Linked DNA regions of Marinoscillum sp. 108. The protein of the gene in region 2 binds, or shares a complex with, the protein of the main gene of each other region. Links are inferred from orthologs where the notes say so. Each region holds a gene or a part of one and is shown on either strand. Other genes may lie near its edges. The genes, in order: secY and secA.

Region 1 (3,156 bases), on a different replicon or contig from region 2:
CCATTTTACCGGCCGAAGCCCAAGAGATCACTTGTCCCTGACCGTTGGTCAAAGAAATAATGATGTTGTTAAAAGTAGCCTGGATGTGGGCCTGACCCAATGCATCTACTGCTACTACTCTCTTTTTTGCCTTATCTTTTCTTTTCTGAGCCATGTCTATTGATTACTTAACAGCCTTCTTCTTGTTAGCTACAGTTTTACGTTTACCTTTTCTTGTTCGGGCATTGTTTTTAGTCTTTTGACCCCTCACAGGAAGACCTTTTCTATGCCTAAGTCCACGGTAGCATCCAATATCCAACAAGCGCTTAATGTTAAGCTGCACTTCTGATTTCAATACACCCTCCACTTTGAAATTTTCAGCAATGATCGTTCTGATGGCACCTGACTCATCATCGTTCCAATCCTGAACTTTCTTGTTTGGATCTACACCAGCCTCGGCCAAAATACCTTGTGCCGAACTCTTTCCGATTCCAAAAATATAGGTAAGAGCAATCTCACCTCTTTTATTGTCGGGTATATCAACTCCTGCAATTCTAGCCATTTCTTATCCTTGTCTTTGTTTAAACTTAGGGTTCTTCTTATTGATCACGTAAAGCTTTCCTTTTCTTCGGATCACTTTGCAATCAACGCTACGCTTCTTTATGGATGCTTTAACTTTCATAATTTCTATTTATAGCGATATACTATTCTTCCTTTAGTCAAATCGTATGGTGACATCTCAAGCTTCACCTTGTCTCCGGGTAAAATCTTGATATAGTTCATTCTCATCTTACCTGAAATATGTGCGATCAATTGATGGCCATTTTCAAGCTCTACTCTAAACATTGCATTTGATAATGCCTCAACAATAGTACCGTCCTGCTCTATGGATGATTGCTTTGCCATTATGCTACTGCCGTATTTTGAGTTCGTCCTTTCACTCTACCTGACTTCATCATTCCTTCGTAATGTCTCATCAAGAGATAGCTCTCTATTTGCTGCAAAGTATCAAGGATCACCCCTACCATAATCAACAGGGAGGTACCTCCATAAAATTGAGCAAAAGTAGTGCTCACACCTGCCATCATGGCAAAAGCCGGCAAGATAGCGATCACTGCAAGGAATACTGAACCCGGCAAAGTGATACGGGTCAATACATTATCTATAAAGTCTGAAGTCTGTTTACCTGGCTTAATACCCGGAACAAAACCTCCGTTTCTCTTCATGTCATCGGCTATCTGATTAGGATTAATCGTAATAGCTGTGTAGAAGAATGTAAACAATATGATCAAAGTGGCAAACAACAGGTTGTATTGCCAGGATTGAATATCTGAGAAAGTAGTACCAATGTACTGTGCAATGTCGCTATCCTGACTCCATATACCTGCCAAAAGAGCTGGCAAAAACATCAGAGACTGAGCGAAAATGATTGGCATAACTCCTGATGAGTTCACCTTCAAAGGAATATACTGACGCTGTCCGCCGTATACCTTGTTCCCCACCACTTGCTTGGCATACTGAACAGGAATCCTTCTGGTTGCCTGCACAAGTGCCACTGTAGCCATTACTACCAGGAATAACGCAACCAATTCTAAGATAGAAAGCAGTGCTCCTGGCAATCCTTTTACTTCTACCACCTCATACCATAGAGATGCAGGAAGTCTTGATATAATACCTATCATGATCAGCATGGAAATACCATTACCGATACCTTTGTCGGTGATTTTTTCACCCAACCACATACAAAAAATTGTACCGGCTGTAAGAATCACCATTGAAGAGATTTGAAACAAAAACTGATTCTCTAAAACAATCGCTTCAGAAGGAATAGTTGCTGTTAAATATCCGATAGATTGTGCCAGACAGATAAATATGGTAAGGACTCTGGTAATTTGACTGATCTTCTTACGTCCACTATCTCCCTCTTTTTGAAGTTTCTGGAAATAAGGAACAGCCACAGTCATCAGCTGCAACACGATGGATGCAGAAATGTATGGCATAATACCCAATCCGAAAACTGAAGCTCTACTAAAAGCTCCTCCAAGGAAGGTGTTTAAGAGTCCAAAAATACCACCTGCATCACCAGTAAGTTGAGCAGGGTCCACACCAGGAAGAACCACAAAAGATCCTAATCGGAAAATAATTAAGAATCCAATAGTATTCAGAATTCTAATCCGCAGTTCCTCAATGGAAAAAATGTTCTTTATCGTCTGTATAAACTTCTTCATCTATTATTTTTCTACAGATGCAGTACCACCGGCCTTCTCAATAGCTTCTTGAGCTGTTTTGGAAAACTTATGGGCCTTAACCGTCAATTTAGCTTTCAACTCACCTCTTCCCAACACTTTAATTTTATCGCTCTTTTGAGCCAATCCGTTCTCTCTAAGTATTTCAGGAGTGATCTCGGTCAACTTCTTTGCTTCACTAAGTGCCTGCAAATCATCCAGATTGAGCGGCTTCATTACGATCTTGTTGTTATTCTTAAAGCCAAACTTAGGCACTCGTCTTTGAAGTGGCATCTGACCACCTTCAAAACCGATTTTTCGAGAATAACCCGAACGAGATTGAGCTCCTTTGTGACCCCTGGTAGCAGTACCACCTTTTCCAGAACCCTGGCCCCTTGCAATCTTCTTTCTATTTTTAGTAGCCCCACTAGCAGGCTTAAGTGATTCTAATTTCATCTTAAAGCTCTTTTACTTCGATTAAATGCTGAACCTTATTTATCATACCAGAAATCTGTGGAGTCAATTCCTTCTCTACACTTCTGTTGATTTTGCCTAAACCCAAAGCCTGGATAGTCCTCTTCTGACGTTGTGGACGCTTCACAATACTTCTGGTCTGTGTAATTATTACTTTAGCCATTTTCTTAACCGTTAAAGACTTTATCTAACGTAACTCCTCTTTGTTTTGCTACTGCATAAGGATCTCTCATCCTGTTCAAGGCATCAAATGTAGCCTTTACCACGTTGTGTGGGTTAGATGACCCTTTGGACTTAGCCAATACATCATGGATCCCAGCACTCTCCAAAACAGCACGCATCGCACCACCAGCAATTACTCCTGTACCAGGAGCTGCAGGCTTAAGTAATACCAAACCGCCACCGAATTTACCAATAGCTTCGTGAGGTACTGTGGTTTTAAACAAAGGAACCCTTACGAGATTTTTCTTTGCATCGT
Region 2 (4,260 bases):
ATCAAATGGATATCATCCAGCCGGGACGGGAAATACGATACAGCAAACACTATGAGCCTGCTGGCACCAATGTCAATTTCGTGGAAACCACCCCAGAGGGTATCAGGGTACGCACTTATGAGCGGGGTGTGGAAAATGAAACCTTGTCGTGTGGCACTGGCGTCACTGCCTGTGCGCTGGTGGCCGGAATGATCGATTACCAAAGTCCTGTGAAAATTGAAACAAAAGGTGGAAGCCTTACCGTTTCATTCACAAAAACGGAAGCCAAATCCTTTCAGGATATTTATCTTGCCGGACCCGCCAAAAAAGTATTTGAAGGCATCGTGGAAGTGCCTATTTGATTGAATTCCGCTTAACTTTAGACCCAATATTAAGAATATACATACATGTTAGATTTAGTCACTAAGGGATTAACGAAGGTTTTTGGAACCAAAGCCGATAAGGACATAAAAGCTGTGACTCCATACGTTGAGAAAATCAACAAGGAATTCGAGCAACTCAGGGATATTTCCGATGATGCACTCAGAGGCAGAACAGCCGAGCTGAAGAGCATTATCGCTGAAAAACTAAAGCACGTGGATGACGAACTCAAGTCATTACACGATAAAGTAGAGTCTGATCCTCAGTTGGACATACTGGAAAAAGAACAAATCTTCGAGCAGATCGACAACCTGGAATCCAAAAGGGATGAAGAATTAGAAGACATCCTTTTGGAAATCCTTCCACAAGCCTTTGGGGTGGTGAAAGAGACCGCTCGGAGGCTGACAGAGAACAAACAACTGGTGGTGACCGCCACCATGATGGATAAAGAACTGGCGGCCAATAAAGAGCACATCAAGATAGATGGAGACAAAGCCATCTGGGCCAATAAATGGAAAGCCGCAGGCACAGACGTGGAGTGGAACATGATTCACTACAATGTGCAGCTGATTGGTGGTATTGTATTGCATCAGGGCAAAGTAGCCGAAATGGCCACTGGTGAGGGCAAGACCCTTGTGGCTACCCTTCCCGCCTACCTCAACGCCCTGGCAGGTCGTGGAGTGCATGTGGTAACCGTGAATGACTACCTGGCCAAGCGAGATGCGGAGTGGAATGCGCCACTTTTCCAGTTTCATGGCTTGAAAATTGACTGCATCGACAGACATCAGCCTAACTCTCCTGAGCGTAGACAGGCCTACCAGGCAGACATCATCTACGGTACAAATAACGAATTTGGCTTTGACTATCTCCGTGACAACATGGCCCGCAGCCCCGAGGAGCTGGTGCAGGGTAAGCATCATTTTGCCATGGTGGATGAAGTGGATTCTGTCCTGATCGATGAGGCAAGAACCCCATTGATCATTTCGGGTCCCATCCCTAAAGGAGACGAACACGAGTTCTATGAACTAAAGCCGCGGATCAATAAGCTCGTAGAAGCTCAAAAGAAACTGGTATCTGAGTATTTCAATCAGGCCAAAAAACTCATCAAAGAAGGCAAAGAATCGGAAGGTGGATTGCCACTTTTCAGAGCCTACAGAGGATTGCCCAAGTACAAGCCGTTGATCAAATTCCTCAGCGAAACCGGTATCAGGGCCATTCTTCAGAAAACAGAAAACTTCTACCTTCAGGACAATCAGAAAATGATGCCCGAGGCGGATGAGCCTTTGTACTTCACCATTGATGAGAAGCACAATAGCATAGACCTTACTGAAAACGGAATCGACCTGATCACCGGATCAGGTGAGGACCCTACTTTCTTCATTCTACCGGACATTGGAGATGAAGTAGCCAAGCTGGAAAATGATACCGAGCTGGATGAGAGCGAAAAGCTGAAGCGCAAAGAGGTGGTCATACAGGACTACAGCATCAAAGCACAGCGTATACACAGTATCAATCAGCTTCTGAGGGCTTACTGTCTATACGAAAAAGATACCGAATACATCGTGGTTGATGGCAAGGTGAAGATCGTGGATGAGCAGACTGGTCGTGTAATGGATGGCCGCCGGTATTCTGACGGGCTCCACATGGCCATAGAGGCCAAGGAAAACGTGAAGGTGGAAGACGCCACCCAGACCTACGCCACCATTACTCTGCAAAATTACTTCAGGATGTACCACAAGCTGGCTGGTATGACCGGTACAGCGGAAACTGAGGCCGGAGAGCTTTGGGACATCTACAAGCTGGACGTAATTGTGATCCCTACCAACAGACCGATTGTCCGCGATGACCGGAATGATAAGGTTTATAAGTCTATCCGTGAGAAGTTCAATGCCGTGGTAGACGAAATAGTGGAGCTGAGAGGAATGGGCCGACCGATACTGGTAGGTACCACATCCGTGGAAATTTCCGAAGTACTCAGCCGGATGCTCAAGATCAAAAACATTGATCATCAGGTACTTAACGCCAAGCAGCACGCACGCGAGGCAGACATTGTGGCGGAAGCAGGAAAGCCCGGAACGGTAACCATTGCTACCAACATGGCCGGTAGAGGTACGGACATTAAGCTTACCCCGGAAGCCAAAGCTGCAGGTGGACTGGCCATTATCGGTACAGAGAGACATGAGTCTCGCCGTGTGGACAGGCAATTGCGTGGTAGAGCTGGCCGACAGGGTGATCCCGGATCTTCCCAGTTTTACGTCAGTCTGGAAGACAACCTCATGCGTTTATTTATGAGTGACAGAGTGGCTAAAATCATGGACCGGTTAGGCTTGCAGGAAGGCGAAGTGATTCAGCACAGCATGATCACCAAGTCCATCGAGCGGGCGCAAAAAAAGGTGGAGGAAAACAACTTTGCCACCAGAAAGCGACTGCTGGAATATGATGATGTAATGAACTCTCAGCGTGAGGTCATTTATAAGCGCAGAAAAAATGCACTCTATGGTGAGCGACTGGAGCTCGATATCAACAACATGCTCTTCGATACCTGTGAGGATATCGCACTCAATGCTAAAGCCGACAACAACCTGGATGGATTAAAACTCAATGCCATCAGTGTATTGGGACTGGACTTTCACATCACACAGGAAGAGCTCACCAAGTACATGGAGCATGAGCTGACCGATAAACTTTACACAGCAGCCAAAGAGCACTACAAGAATAAAAATGCTTTCACTGCCTCGAGGGCCTTCCCACTGCTGAAGCAGATCCACAAGGAAAAGGGAGCTACCGTTCAGAACATTCTCGTGCCTTTCTCCGACGGAAAAAAACAGATAGGTGTCACTGCGCATCTGGAAAAATCTGTGGAGACCGAAGGCGTGGAGATGATCCGGGCCATGGAAAAAATGATTACCCTGGCCATCATTGATCAGACCTGGAAGGAGCACCTGAGAGAAATGGACGATCTGAAACAGTCGGTTCAAAATGCCGTCTACGAGCAGAAAGACCCATTGATCATTTACAAGTTTGAAGGCTTCGAGCTTTTCAAATCGTTTCTTGGAAAAGTAAATGAAGAGTGTACTTCCTTCCTGATGAAGGCGCAGATTCCGATTCAAGACCCTAATCAGGTGCAGGAAGCGAGAGATCAGCGTGCCACCCGCAACTACAAGGAGTCCAAAGAAGAAAGCGGATCGCTGCTCAACAGAGGACAGGCCAACCGACCACCAGCAGAGAAGGTGGAACCGGCCAAATCCGTGAAAATAGCGGGACGAAATGACCGGGTCACTGTACAATATGGAGATGGCTCGGTAAAAAAGGACGTCAAATACAAAACAGTAGAAGAAGATCTAAAAAACAACAAATGCATACTCATCGAGTCGTAATCGGTCTGTTGTTGATAGGCCTCGTCGGGTGTAAAACTTCCTCTGTTCCCTCATCGTCAGAGGAAGTGTACAAAGAAGATCTGGCCTATCTGCGCCCTTCGCTCAGTGAAGAAATAGCTGAAGTACCCGAACCGGAAACACCCAAGCTCAACAATACCTTGCCTACCGGGCATCTGAAAACCGAGCTGGACAGTGTGAATCAAATCATTATCAACAATAATCGCGCTCAGCGCTACGTGGATGGGTACACCATCCAGATATATACTGGAAACGACCGGGAGGCGGCTACAGAGGCCATGAACAAGGCCATGTCCATCGATCCGCAATTGGACCCGCAAATACAGTACTACCAGCCCAGTTACAAGGTAAAGGCCGGTCAATACATCAACAGGCTGGAAGCCCATGAAGTCTTCGAAAGACTCAAAGTCGAATTTCCCCTTGCATTGCTCATCCCAGAAAGAATCCGTGTAGACTATGACTGAGACCATTGCCAAAATCAAATCCCTTTCCGAAGCGTACTTTT

The links.
Region 1: the proteins of secA (region 2) and secY are in contact, whole or in part, in a crystal structure (PDB 3DIN), measured with the Thermotoga maritima proteins. The link is inferred for Marinoscillum sp. 108 from one-to-one orthologs. Residues at the interface, in WP_004082002.1 of Thermotoga maritima: Glu261, Ala262, Arg263, Lys300, Ala301, Arg302, Thr303, Ile304, Ile305, Leu323, Tyr324, Asp325, Pro326, Val329, Ser330, Tyr333, Ile336, Lys340, Phe345, Val349, Glu363, Phe364, Tyr374, Ser375, Gly376, Gly377, Glu393, Ile395, Thr482, Ser483; in WP_004081795.1 of Thermotoga maritima: Glu108, Gly109, Glu110, Glu111, Ala236, Glu237, Arg238, Arg239, Ile240, Thr241, Ile242, Gln243, Tyr244, Ala245, Arg246, Arg247, Val248, Thr249, Gly250, Arg251, Arg252, Val253, Tyr254, Gly256, Ala257, Ser258, Thr259, Tyr260, Leu261, Pro262.

What each region holds. Positions count from the first base shown.
Region 1 is NZ_LR734817.1:633,319-636,474, forward strand. What follows is about bases 47-2,879. They hold secY (preprotein translocase subunit SecY), read right to left. Parts: upstream 2,208-2,879; coding sequence 885-2,207; downstream 47-884. Other genes in these bases: rpsK (30S ribosomal protein S11), read right to left, coding at 47-154; rpsM (30S ribosomal protein S13), read right to left, coding at 164-541; rpmJ (50S ribosomal protein L36), read right to left, coding at 545-661; infA (translation initiation factor IF-1), read right to left, coding at 667-885; rplO (50S ribosomal protein L15), read right to left, coding at 2,211-2,660. In the rest of the region: more of rpsK, read right to left, coding at 1-46; more of rpsE, read right to left, coding at 2,880-3,156. UniProt on the Escherichia coli protein: The central subunit of the protein translocation channel SecYEG. Consists of two halves formed by TMs 1-5 and 6-10.
Region 2 is NZ_LR734808.1:3,520,412-3,524,671, reverse strand. What follows is about bases 1-3,937. They hold secA (preprotein translocase subunit SecA), read left to right. Parts: upstream 1-386; coding sequence 387-3,737; downstream 3,738-3,937. Other genes in these bases: GV030_RS14325 (SPOR domain-containing protein), read left to right, coding at 3,716-3,937; dapF (diaminopimelate epimerase), read left to right, coding at 1-341. In the rest of the region: more of GV030_RS14325, read left to right, coding at 3,938-4,219; GV030_RS14320 (M20 family metallopeptidase), read left to right, coding at 4,212-4,260. UniProt on the Escherichia coli protein: Required for protein export, interacts with the SecYEG preprotein conducting channel.